DNA from 4 places in the Priestia sp. TSO9 genome. Region 1 is predicted to be linked to each of the others. Evidence: riboswitches for the same ligand, from Rfam matches in the RefSeq annotation. Region 1 holds a riboswitch; each other region holds the start of a gene.
The links. A riboswitch is a leader RNA that binds a small molecule or an ion and turns the genes downstream of it on or off. The one in region 1 is predicted to bind ZMP and ZTP.
Positions count from the first base shown of each region.

Region 2: it holds a riboswitch for ZMP and ZTP, as region 1 does, so the genes downstream of both, LJC66_RS14560 (phosphoribosylaminoimidazolecarboxamide formyltransferase) here and LJC66_RS12215 (phosphoglycerate dehydrogenase) in region 1, are expected to answer to the same signal.
Region 3: it holds a riboswitch for ZMP and ZTP, as region 1 does, so the genes downstream of both, LJC66_RS07860 (phosphoribosylaminoimidazolecarboxamide formyltransferase) here and LJC66_RS12215 (phosphoglycerate dehydrogenase) in region 1, are expected to answer to the same signal.
Region 4: it holds a riboswitch for ZMP and ZTP, as region 1 does, so the genes downstream of both, LJC66_RS03825 (glutamate/serine transporter AimA) here and LJC66_RS12215 (phosphoglycerate dehydrogenase) in region 1, are expected to answer to the same signal.

Region 1 covers NZ_JAJEKD010000013.1:794,707-797,897, reverse strand. The annotation lists gene LJC66_RS12220 (hypothetical protein) at 1-153, opposite strand, end outside; gene LJC66_RS12215 (phosphoglycerate dehydrogenase) at 278-1,477, opposite strand; ZMP/ZTP riboswitch at 1,646-1,724, opposite strand; gene htpG (molecular chaperone HtpG) at 1,935-3,191, shown strand, end outside.
Region 2 covers NZ_JAJEKD010000014.1:47,334-50,524, forward strand. The annotation lists gene LJC66_RS14560 (phosphoribosylaminoimidazolecarboxamide formyltransferase) at 1-1,139, opposite strand, end outside; ZMP/ZTP riboswitch at 1,188-1,266, opposite strand; gene LJC66_RS14565 (ketoacyl-ACP synthase III) at 1,544-2,533, shown strand; gene coaD (pantetheine-phosphate adenylyltransferase) at 2,686-3,171, opposite strand.
Region 3 covers NZ_JAJEKD010000010.1:65,183-68,373, reverse strand. The annotation lists gene yeiL (transcriptional regulator YeiL) at 1-559, shown strand, start outside; gene LJC66_RS07860 (phosphoribosylaminoimidazolecarboxamide formyltransferase) at 715-1,881, opposite strand; ZMP/ZTP riboswitch at 1,930-2,008, opposite strand; gene LJC66_RS07855 (DMT family transporter) at 2,171-3,082, opposite strand; gene LJC66_RS07850 (MerR family transcriptional regulator) at 3,072-3,191, opposite strand, start outside.
Region 4 covers NZ_JAJEKD010000009.1:194,580-197,770, forward strand. The annotation lists gene LJC66_RS03815 (DUF3311 domain-containing protein) at 1-132, opposite strand, end outside; gene LJC66_RS03820 (cupin domain-containing protein) at 510-1,109, opposite strand; ZMP/ZTP riboswitch at 1,495-1,573, shown strand; gene LJC66_RS03825 (glutamate/serine transporter AimA) at 1,629-3,191, shown strand, end outside.

The DNA.
Region 1 (3,191 bases):
ATCAACTTTCTTTTGGATAAATGCTTTCCGAAGCTCTTGCTTGTATTGCTCTTTCGACATCACTACGGCTACGACAGACGTAATGAATGTTCCTGCCAGCGCGATGAGTGACCCTATCAAAATTCCTATCAGTTCTCCTGACAAAACGCTCACCTCTTTAAAGGTATTTCTATATGCTATGGGAATGAAGGAAATGATATGAAGATAAACACTATGTAAAAACAGCCCTAACTTTTCTAAGTTAGGGCTGCAACACTAAAATATGAGGGTAACCGAATTAGATAATACGACTTGTAATAATTCCTTCAATTTGACCAATTTTTTCTTCTAGCTCAGGCACAATCTCGTCACTTACTTGATTGTCAATATCGATCATTGTATACGCATATTCACCGCGGCTTCTGTTCACCATATCTGCGATGTTTAAATTGTAGTTTGAGAATACTTGCGTAAGTTGTCCTACCATATTCGGAACGTTGTGATGGAAAGCAGCTACGCGTTTTTTCCCAGTGTAAGGAAGAGATGCATTCGGGAAGTTCACTGAGTTTTTAACGTTTCCAGTTTCTAAGAAATTTTTCACTTGACGTGCTGCCATTACCGCACAGTTTTCTTCTGATTCTTGAGTTGATGCCCCTAAATGAGGAATTGGTACAACATTTTTCATGTTCAAGACATTTTGATTTGGGAAATCTGTAATGTATCGTCCAACTTTTCCACTTTCAAGAGCAGCTTTCATATCTTCTTCGTTTACAAGCTCACCGCGTGAGAAGTTCAAAATATGAACATCAGGTTTCATGATGCTAAACGTTTCTTTATTGAAAACACCTTTTGTGTCGTCCGTTAATGGAACGTGAACCGTAATATAGTCAGATGCTGCAAATAGTTCTTCTAGAGACATTGCACGCTGTACGTTGCGAGACAAATTCCAAGCTGTATTAACAGAAATGAATGGATCAAAACCAATTACGTCCATATCTAAATCAAGCGCGTCGTTTGCTACAAGAGCACCAATTGCACCTAAACCAATAACGCCTAATGTTTTACCTTTGATTTCTTTTCCAACAAACTGTTTTTTACCTGCTTCAACTAACTTAGGAATTTGATCACCTTGGCCGTCTAATCCTTTTGTCCATTCAACTCCAGCAAATAAGTTACGAGAAGAAGCCATAATTGTAGTTAAAACCATTTCTTTTACTGCGTTTGCATTAGCTCCTGGCGTATTAAATACAACGATACCTTGCTCCGTGCAAGCGTCCACCGGTATATTATTAACTCCTGCTCCAGCTCGTGCAATGGCTTTTAAATTTTGGTCAAATGCCATGCTGTGCATGTTAAAGCTACGCACGACAATCGCATCTGGATTTTCGCTGTCGTTGTCAATTTGATAACCTTCTTGATTAAAAACATTTAGACCTTTTTGTGCAATGTTGTTTAATGTTTTGATTGTTTGTACTTTTTCTAATGTTAATGTGCTCATTTTGTACTCTCCTCTGATTATCATCGTAATTTTACATGTTTTTACCTTTGGATAAAGGAACTTCATTTTTAATTTTTTTAAAAGTCTGGTTTTTTAGCCTACATGTCTGATAACTTCTATATCCTCTCCCCCTAAACAGAAAGAGGTAAGAGATATGTATTAATCCCTTACCTCTGCCCAGGCGAACGGCTACGTCACTATATGCTTCCTCACGGTTATCCGCGTTTCGCCAGTCACATATAGTCTTTGAAATTAAGTATATTCTAGCAAACTCTTTCAGAACGTTCAACCTTTTTTTAAAAGTTTGCTTTTTTCAGTCTAATTTTTAATCTCTTTAGTGAATCTCCTAATATATTGACAAATATCCTAATACATGTTAAATAAAAAGAGTGATTAGCACTCTATCCACTCAAGTGCTAATTATTTTATAAGCCCTATTTGGAAAGGAGAACTTCTTATGTCAAAAAAAGAATTCAAAGCCGAATCAAAGCGATTATTAGAGATGATGATTAATTCCATCTATTCTCAAAAAGAAGTATTTTTGAGAGAACTTCTATCAAATTCAAGCGATGCAATCGATAAAATTTATTACAAAGCCTTAACAGACGACTCCTTGCGTTTTAACAAAGAAAGCTATTACATAAAAGTAACACCACATAAAACTAACCGTACCTTAACCATTACGGATACTGGGATTGGCATGACGCAAGAAGAGCTTGAAAGCAGCTTGGGCACAATTGCGCGAAGCGGTTCCCTTGCGTTTAAAAATGAAAATGAAACAAAGGACGGACACACGATTATTGGCCAATTCGGCGTTGGGTTTTACGCAGCGTTTATGGTGGCAGATGTCGTAACGGTGATTAGTAAAGCGTTAGGCAGCAATGAAGCCTATAAATGGGAATCTACTGGTGCTGATGGTTATACAATCGAACCTTGCGAAAAAGAAACGGTTGGAACTCAAATCATTTTAAAAATCAAAGAAAATACAGAAGATGAAACATATGATGAGTATCTAGAAGAGTATCGTTTAAAAGAGATCATTAAAAAATATTCAGACTTTATCCGCTACCCGATTAAAATGGACATAACGGAAAAACGTCCTAAAGAAGGTTCTGATAACGAGCTAGAAGATTATACAGAAGAGCAAGTTATCAACAGTATGGTACCGATCTGGAAGAAAAACAAAAATGAATTGACTTCAGAAGACTATGAGCAGTTTTATTCAGAAAAGCGCTACGGGTTTGATAAACCGCTCACTCACCTTCACATTAATGTGGATGGAACGATTCGCTACAATGCTATTTTATTTATTCCAGAAAATAGTCCGTTTGATTACTACTCAAAAGAATTTGAAAAAGGACTTGAACTGTATTCAAACGGCGTATTAATTATGAATAAATGCGCAGATCTTCTTCCAGACTACTTTAGCTTCGTGAAAGGTATGGTAGATTCTGAAGATTTATCTCTTAATATTTCGCGTGAAATCTTACAGCAAGATCGCCAGCTTCAGCTGATTGCCAAAAACATCGGCAAGAAAATCAAAAATGAATTAAAAAGTTTGCTTAAAAACGAACGTGAAAAGTACGAGAAGTTTTATGAATCATTTGGCCGCCAGTTGAAGTACGGCGTTTACAGTGACTTTGGCAGCAACAAAGACGTATTAAAAGACCTGCTTTTATTCTATTCTTCTACAGAGAAAAAGCTCGTAACACTA
Region 2 (3,191 bases), on a different contig from region 1:
TGTGCCATGATCATTCCATATTCATTTGCTGCCTCTGTAACTTGTTCATCTCGTAAAGAATTGCCTGTTTGAACCACATATTTAACACCACTCTGAGCCGCACGATCGATATTATCACGAAACGGTAAAAAGGCATCAGATGCATAAGAAACGTCTTTTAATCTTTTTAACCATTCTTGTTTTTCACTTTTACTTAGCCTAGCAGGGATCTCTTTAAAACACTGTTTCCATTGTTCATTTTCTACTTCAGTAATATCATCATTCAACCATCCATCAATTGCATTATTCACTTCTACACGAGAAATGCCTTCTCTGAACTTCATATTAAGTGCTCTTGGATGTTGTCTTAACCACCATTTATCAGCTTTTTCAGCTGCCAACCTCGTACAATGAATACGGGACTGCTGTCCGGCACCAATCCCAATTGTTTGGCCATCTAAGGCGAAACAAATAGAGTTTGATTGTGTATATTTTAATGTAATAAGAGCGACAAGAAGGTCCCTTTTTGCATTATCAGGAATATCAGATTGAGTCGTAACAATATGATTAAAAACTTCCTTTCCAATCTGTATATTATTTCTTTGTTGTTCTAGAGTAATGCCAAATACCGTTCTTTTTTCAATTGGATCAGGCACATAGTTTGGGTCAATCTCTAAAATTAGATATTTTCCTTTCTTTTTCTGTTTCAAAATCTCTAATGCTTCTTGGGTGTAGCTTGGTGCAACAATCATATCAGAAACCTCTGTTTTGAGGAGAGTAGCTACAGTTACATCTACTTCATCACTAAAAGCAGCACAATCTCCAAATGAAGACATCCTATCTGTCCCACGCGCTCTTGCATAAGCAATCGCTAAAGGAGACAGGTCTAGGCCTTCAACAAAATAGGATTCAGTAAGTGTCTCATTTAGTGGAGAGTACACAGCTGCACCTGCTGGACTTACGTGTTTAAAAGATGCAGCTGCAGGTTGATCAGTAGCCTGTCGAAGCTCCCGAACAAGTTGAAAAGCGTTTAATGCATCTAGAAAGTTAATATAACTCGCTTCTCCATTTAAGATTTTAATAGGCGTGTTCTCAGCATTCTGAACGTTAGCTTTACTTTGATTTGGATTCATCCCGTATCGTAAACCAATTTCTTTCACTTGAAAATCTCCTTTCCAAATAAAAAAAGTATTTGAACTCATGTTCAAATACTTTGCCCAGGCGTACGGCCGTTATCTATGTGCTTCCTCATGGTTCTCCATGTTTACGCCAGTAACACATAGTCTGTTTTATAAGAAAATTTTACATAATAAAAGTAATTTTAACAATACCTTTATCCAAATTTTTCTTTTTTAATTATATATCATACACAAATTTAATTTACACAACAGGTATTATAATAAGAAAAAACCCTTTAAAATCAATAGTTTTAAAGGGTTTTTATTTTTATTATTAGGTCTAAATAAACCAAATTTACATTTTTTTCATATAATTTCATTGACTTTATTAGTACCTAATACTAATATCTATTTATATATCTTAGTAATAAAAAAGGGTGAATATAATGAAATCAACTGCACGTATTACAGCAATAGGTACATACGTACCAGAAAAAAGACTTACAAATGACGATTTAGAACGAATTGTAGATACTAACGACGAATGGATCGTGAAACGAACTGGCATGAGGGAAAGAAGAATTGCCGATGAAAATGAATATTCTTCTGACCTAGCTATTAAAGCAATTGAAAACTTAGTGGAGCAGTATCAAAAAGAGTTAAAGGATGTAGGGTGTATCGTTGTCTCCACTACAACACCCGACTATGCATTTCCAAGCGTGGGAGCCCAAATACAAGATTACTTTGATATTCCTACAACTGGGGCGCTAGACTTTAATGCTACCTGTGCGGGCTTTACATATGGATTACACATGGCAAACGCCTTTATTACATCTGGACTTCATCATAAAGTTTTAGTCGTAACTGCAGAAACGTTATCGAAGGTTACAGATTACACGGATCGTACTACGTGTGTTCTATTTGGGGATGGGGCTGCAGCTGTTTTGGTCGAAAGTGATGCAGAGCGCCCAAGTTTTATTGCTACGCATATTGGTACAAATGGAAAGGGAGGTAAACATGTATACCGCACCAATTTATCTACTACCATGCATGGACAACCTTTGAGTTCAAGTGGCAAGATGGTGCAAAACGGAAGGGAAGTATATAAGTGGGCATCTCGGACAATTCCTTTAGGTATGGCTGAATTGCTAGAACAAGCAAATCTACAAAAGAGTGAAGTAAATTGGTTCGTTCCACACAGTGCCAATTTACGAATGGTTGAGTCTATATGTGAAAGATCAGATTTTCCAGTTGAGAAGACATTAACTAGTGTCGAGTACATGGGAAACACTTCTTCCGTTTCCATTCCTCTAGCACTACAAATAGGGATAAACGAAGGGAAATTAAAAGATGGAGACGTTCTCTTACTCTACGGATTCGGAGGAGGACTTACCCACGCAGGTCATATTATTAAATGGGATTTAGGTAAGGATTAAATAATCTAAACAAAGATGATCCGCATGACAACACAAAAAGATCCTACATTATTTTGATGTAGGATCTTTTCATTTACTTCTATAAATAGAGTATGTTCATAAAAGCATAGAAAAGCACCCTTACTCCAAGATAATATGTGCGTGTACATTATTTATCCCTGGTAACATGGAACTTTCAATAAAAGTGCTTTTTCAACGTGCTCTGGAATATAACTGCTTAACCTTCCCCCATTAGAATAGATTTCCTTTACCATACTTGAACTAAGAAAAGAATATTTTTCTTCTGAGTGAATAAAGAATGTTTCAGCTTCTTTATATAGATTTTTATTTGTTAGCGCCATCTGGGCTTCATATCCATAATCAGTCACGGTTCTCAAGCCTTTGATAATCGCTCTATAATTGTGTTCTTTCATATAATCTACAAGTAATCCTTCAAATGTATCAACTTTGACTTTTTTATTATCTTTAAATGATTGTTCAATTAGCTGTCTTCTCTCTTCGGTAGAAAATAAATATTGTTTCTTAGAATTCACCAAACCAGCCACTAAAATTTCATCAAAAAATTCACTAGCTCTATTTATAATATCAATATGTCCATTTGTAATTGGATCAAAGCTTCCTGGATATATAGCCTTCATTTAATCACCTCACTTCTTAC
Region 3 (3,191 bases), on a different contig from region 1:
TGAACGTGGTGAATTTATTTATAAGGAAGGATCCTATCCTCAATATATTTATTATCTTGTTGAAGGTAAGGCAAAACTCTATGTTACACACGAAAATGGGAAAGTGTCCTTGATTAATTTTTTACAAGCTCCAACATTTATGGGGGAAGTGGAACTATTAAATTCACAACGATATGCTAAAGCCATACAAACTATCACAAAAACCATTTGTTTGGCTATTCCTATTGATACCTGTAAAAATAAGCTCTTAACAGATGTTATATTTCTCAGATATTTATGCAGTTTTTTAAGCGAGAAAGCAACTAGAATTTCAGCAAAGTATACACAAAATCAGGCCTATCCACTTGAGAACCGTCTTGCTGCTTTTATAATGTTGTCGGCTGATGATAACTTTTATAAAGAAAAACATACTGAAGTATGCGAATACCTGGGTGTATCATATCGCCATCTACTCCATGTACTAGCCCAACTATGTAAATCAAATACTATTGAAAAGCAGTCACGAGGCTACATTATTAGAGACAAAGAACGTTTGAAAAAATTAGCTGAATTAAATTAAAGACACTCATAATAACCTCGTTTCATAAGAAAGATAATTATATGTATATGATATAAAAGGTAGTTACCATAATCATATGTATCGAAAACAGTTTAAAAGAGCCAGTCCCTTTATAAGTCTTGGCTCTTTTGGACTAATTATATTTAATTCATAGCTCAATGATGGAATACACGTATACCTGAATGTGCCATGATCATCCCGTATTCATTTGCTGCCTGTGTAACTTGTTCATCTCGTAAAGAATTACCTGTTTGAACCACATATTTAACGCCACTTTGAGCCGCACGATCGATATTATCACGGAAAGGTAAAAAAGCGTCGGATGCATAGGAAACGCCTTTTAACCTTTTTAGCCATTCTCGTTTTTCACTCTTACTTAGCCTAGCAGGGACCTCCTCAAAACATTGTTTCCAGTGCTCATTTTCTACCTCAGTAATATCATCATTAAGCCATCCATCAATTGCATTATTCACTTCTACACGAGAAATGCCTTCTCTGAACTTCATGTTAAGGGCCCTTGGATGTTGTCTTAGCCACCATTTATCAGCTTTTTCAGCAGCCAACCTCGTACAATGAATACGGGACTGCTGTCCAGCACCAATTCCAATTGTTTGGCCATCTAATGCGAAACAAATGGAGTTTGATTGTGTATATTTTAATGTAATAAGAGCAACAAGAAGATCTCTCTTTGCATTTTTAGGAATATTACATTGAGTAGTAACAATACGATTAAAAACTTCTTTCCCAATCTGTACATCATTTCTTTGTTGTTCTAGAGTAATTCCAAATACCATTCTTTTTTCAATTGGGTCAGGCACATAGTTTGAATCAATCTCTAAAATTAGATATTTTCCTTTCTTTTTCTGTTTCAAAGCCTCTAATGCTTCTTGAGTGTAGCTTGGTGCAACAATCATATCAGAAACCTCTGTTTTGAGGAGAGTAGCTACAGTTATATCCACTTCATCACTAAAAGCAGCACAATCTCCAAACGATGACATCCTATCTGTCCCACGCGCTCTTGCATAAGCAATCGCTAAAGGAGACAGGCCTAGGCCTTCAACAAAATAGGATCCAGTAAGTGTCTCATTTAGTGGAGAGTACACAGCTGCACCTGCTGGACTTACGTGTTTAAAAGATGCAGCTGCAGGTTGACCAGTCGCCTGTCGAAGCTCTCGGACCAGTTGAAAAGCATTTAATGCATCTAGGAAGTTAATATAACTCGCCTCTCCATTTAAGATTTTAATAGGCGTGTTCTCAGCATTCTGAACGTTAGCTTTACTTTGATTTGGATTCATCCCATATCGTAAACAAATTTCTTTCACTTAAAAATCTCCTTTCTAAATAAAAAAAGTATTTGAACTCATGTTCAAATACTTTGCCCAGGCGTACGGCCGTTATCTATGTGCTTCCTCATGGTCCTCCATGTTTACGCCAGTAACACATAGTCTGTTTTATAAGAAAATTTTACATAATAAAAATAATTTTAACAATACCTTTATCCAAATTTTTCTTTTTTAATTATATATCATATACAAATCTAATTTACACAACAGGTATTACCGGTAGTAATAAAGTCTATATATTTTCTATATAGACTTTACCAATTTATTCTTATACTGAGGCTGAAATCTTTTGTTTTTTTCGTAAGCGTAAAAAGCCAGAAGCTGTTAAAACACCTACAATAACTAAACACGTACCTATCACTTGAGGTAATGTAATAAGGGCACCCGTTAAAATAGAAAGCATCATGGTGACGACTGGAACTAAATTAAAAAATAAAGACGTATTACTTGCACCAATCGTAGCCATTCCTTTATTCCACCACAAATAGCCTAATACACTTGTAAATAGAGCCATAAAGAGAATAGCTCCCCAAGCTGACCACGTAACGTGAGACAAGGGCTGAGGGCTTGGTGAAAAAGCTCCTAAGATTAAAAGACAAAGAGAACCAACAATCATTGTATAAGTAGTGGTCTCCATCGAAGAACTACCATTCAAATATTTTCTTCCTAATACACCATATAAAGCCCAACATAGATTCCCTGCTAAGATAAGTAAATCACCTTTAGAAATGGATAATGTTTGAATAATTTCTAACGAACCTTGCGTAAGGACAAGAATAACACCTACTAAAGCAAAAGAGATACCTACCATCTGTTGTTTTGTAATAGAATTCTTTAAAATAAAATAAGCAAAAATTGCAGTTACCAAAGGGTTAGTTCCCATGATGAGAGCCCCGTTTAAAGGAGACGTATATTGCATTCCTAAAAAGAAAAAAGCATTGAACCCAAAAATCCCTATGATGCCAAGTAAGATATACATTTTCCAATGAACCTTAATAGTTTTTGACTTTATTTGTTTCTGTAATCCTAATATAAGAACCATAACGAGTGCAGCAATGCCAAATCGCCATGCCGCAGCACTTGCAGGGGAGAAATACTGAACAGCATACTTAGCCAGGTTGAATGTAGCACCTGTAAATATAGCGAAACCTATCAACATAAGGTATATTCTACTTTTCATTTTTCAAGTCTCCAATCATTGTTTCATACGTCCCTAATTTCTCTTTTGTTACGTTCATAACTGTTTCAATCTCTTGTTTTTGTTTTTCTAGAAGAAGTAAATGTTTGTT
Region 4 (3,191 bases), on a different contig from region 1:
TAAAAATAACCATAAATGCAAAAGAGGTAATCCAAAAATAATTGGATGAATGTTATTTACAAAAGGTAAAACAGCGAATTGAGCAATAAATGGAATGATGAATAAAATAAAAATTATGAATTTTCTGTTCAATTTTACTCCTCCTATTAAAAATTTATCTAACAATGTTCACTATGATAGCAAGTCTGACATGGTAAAGCAATAAGTTTTTTGAAAATTTCGTTATAATCTATGAAAATTTTTTTAGAAAAACAAAAAAGAGCTTGTGATGAGAGTATATTTGAAATGATTATGAAAGAAAAAAAGGGGAATAATCTAAGCGAAGCTGCTCTTGAAGCAAAAAAAGCACGAAAAAGAAGAAATTTAGTTTTGACCGGGAAGTTTTTGTTATTTCGCTGAGATAAAGTATATTGCTATTGCATCATAAGAAAAGAATTTGTATGTTCAAATAGAGATTCATGGAAAGAATAAAACAGAGCAAATAAAAAAACTAGACAATAAGTGCTTGTCTAGTTCCACCACTCTGTCAATGGTCCTTTGTCGCCATAAACAGGATCTGTTGTAGGAATAGGTACTTGTGCAATTTCATCAAATACGTGAGGGCGATCAGTTTGTTTTCCTGTTCGTAAATTGTAATCCATGCCCTCTGGATAAGCTCCAACCACTTTAAAATCAGCAGTTGACTGCAGACGCATATGCCCTGTTCCTGCAGGAAGTACGAGCACATCGCCAGCGTGCACCACGATATTTTCCCCCATATGTCCACCTAGTTTTAAACGTGCAGATCCGCTAATTACGCCTAGTGCTTCATGGGAATTGCTGTGGTAATGGTGAAAATCATGTATGCCACCTACCCAGCTGTTTTTCCAGTTGTGAGAATTAAAAATGCTCTCCACTTTCTCTTTCTTACTAATAAATACGTGTTCATACAATAAAACTGGAAGACGAGGGTGATTTGGAATGGTTCCGTCGTCATCAAAATAAAGAACTTTTACATTTGCATAATTCATAAGCATCCCTCTAACAATCTTTTTTCGTAATTTTCCCTGTTTTTTGCTTGCGTAAACAGAGAAGTTTGCTCGAAGTACTTCATTTGTTGCGAAGTGCATGATATGTAGGTTTTAACGTTTTCCTAAAAGAAGTCTCCCACTTCAAGCGTAGCTAAGTGGTGGACAGTTCACTTTAGTATCTTTTCTTCATATTGTATATAAGTAAAGGGTCTAGTGCAAGAATTCTATGGATATATAGCTGCTAATTCTTATTATGTAAATGAATACTATATATTAGTATAATCTTTAGAAGGTAATCTACTCGTGGAGTAAAAGAATCAAACAACAAGAAAAGATAGGATTTTAGTTATTTTTGTAATTAAAAAGAGGTTTTTAGAAGTTTTATTCGGAATTTTACGAATAATTTATTATTTTTATAAAAGTAATGTAAACATTTTTGTGTATTGAGTAATAGAAATGAATGTTATATACTGATAAAAAATATATTCCTATATGTGACTGGCGCAACATGGATGACCATGGGGGAGCATATAGCGTATAAGCCGCGCGCCTGGGCAAACACTTGAGAAATTTTCGCAAGTGTTTTTTTATTTTCCTAGGGAAGAGGAGTAGATTTGGATGAGCAATATGCAAAGGAAGATGGGAACATTTGCTTTAACCATGACAGGCATAGGTTCGATTATCGGTTCAGGGTGGCTGTTTGGAGCATGGAAAGCAGCTCAAATTGCGGGACCCGCGGCTATTTTTTCATGGGTTATTGGAATGGTGGTTATTTTGACCATTGCTCTATCATATGCTGAACTGGGCGCGATGTTTCCACAAGCAGGGGGGATGGTTAAATATCCTCAGTATTCACACGGATCATTTATTGGTTTTTTGGCTGCTTGGGCTAACTGGATTTCAATCGCTTCAACGATAACAGTGGAGGCTATTGCATCTGTGCAATATATGAGTACTTGGCCGTGGAAATGGGCTCGCTGGACTCACGAATTAGTAGATAATGGAATTTTGACGTCCAAGGGGTTGGCAGTTGCGTCTTTGTTATTATTCGTTTACTTTTTTATGAACTATTGGACGGTAAATCTCTTTGCTAAAGCAAACTCATTTATTACGATTGTTAAATTAATTATTCCTGGTTTAACGGCAGGGGCTTTATTTTTTGCTGGTTTTCATAGTGGAAACTTTTCAAGTGAGCATGGGGTTGCCCCTTATGGGTGGGCCAGTGTTTTAACGGCAGTGGCAACATCAGGTATTGTGTTTGCATTTAATGGGTTTCAAAGTCCTGTAAATATGGCAGGAGAAGCAAAATCACCTAATAAATCGATTCCGGTAGCTGTAATTGGTTCAATTTTTATTGCAGGAATTGTATACATTATATTGCAAATTGTTTTTATCGGAGCAGTAAGTCCGTCATCAATTGCTGATGGATGGAATCATTTGAATTTTAATTCTCCTTTTGCTGATTTAGCGATTGCGCTTGGAATTAACTGGCTAACAATTGTGTTATACGCAGACGCATTTGTTTCTCCTTCCGGCACAGGTGCTACATATACGGCAACTACTTCTAGAATGTTATACGGGATGCAGCAAAATGGATATTTGCCAAAGATATTTGGTACTCTTCATCCACTTTACAATGTCCCGCGCTCAGCTATGTGGCTAAATTTAGCAGCTTGCTTTTTGTTTCTCTTTTTATTTAGAGGATGGGGTGTCTTAGCAGAAGTGATCTCAGTAGCGACGCTTATCTCTTATATTATGGGTCCTGTAGCGCTTATAACATTAAGAAAAACGGCTTCACACTTTTACCGTCCATTTTATTTAAAAGGGGCATCAGTTATTGCGCCATGCGGCTTCGTTTTTGCTTCCTTGACGCTTTACTGGGCAAGGTGGCCACTTACAGGTGAAGTGATCTTTATTATGGCAATTGGCCTGCCTGTTTATTTTTATTACCAAGCGAAAAATAAATGGGTGGGCTTTAAAAAAGAATTTTTAACCGGGGCTTGGATGCTTATCTATTTAGCGTGCATGATTTTTATTTCCTACATAGGAAGCGAAAAATTCGGAGGCAAAAATATTTTGCCTTTCGGATGGGATATGCTAGTGATTGCTTGCGTATCATTAGCTTTTTATTACTGGGGAATTAAAAGTGGCAAAGCTAACCGATATATGAAAGAAGCTGAA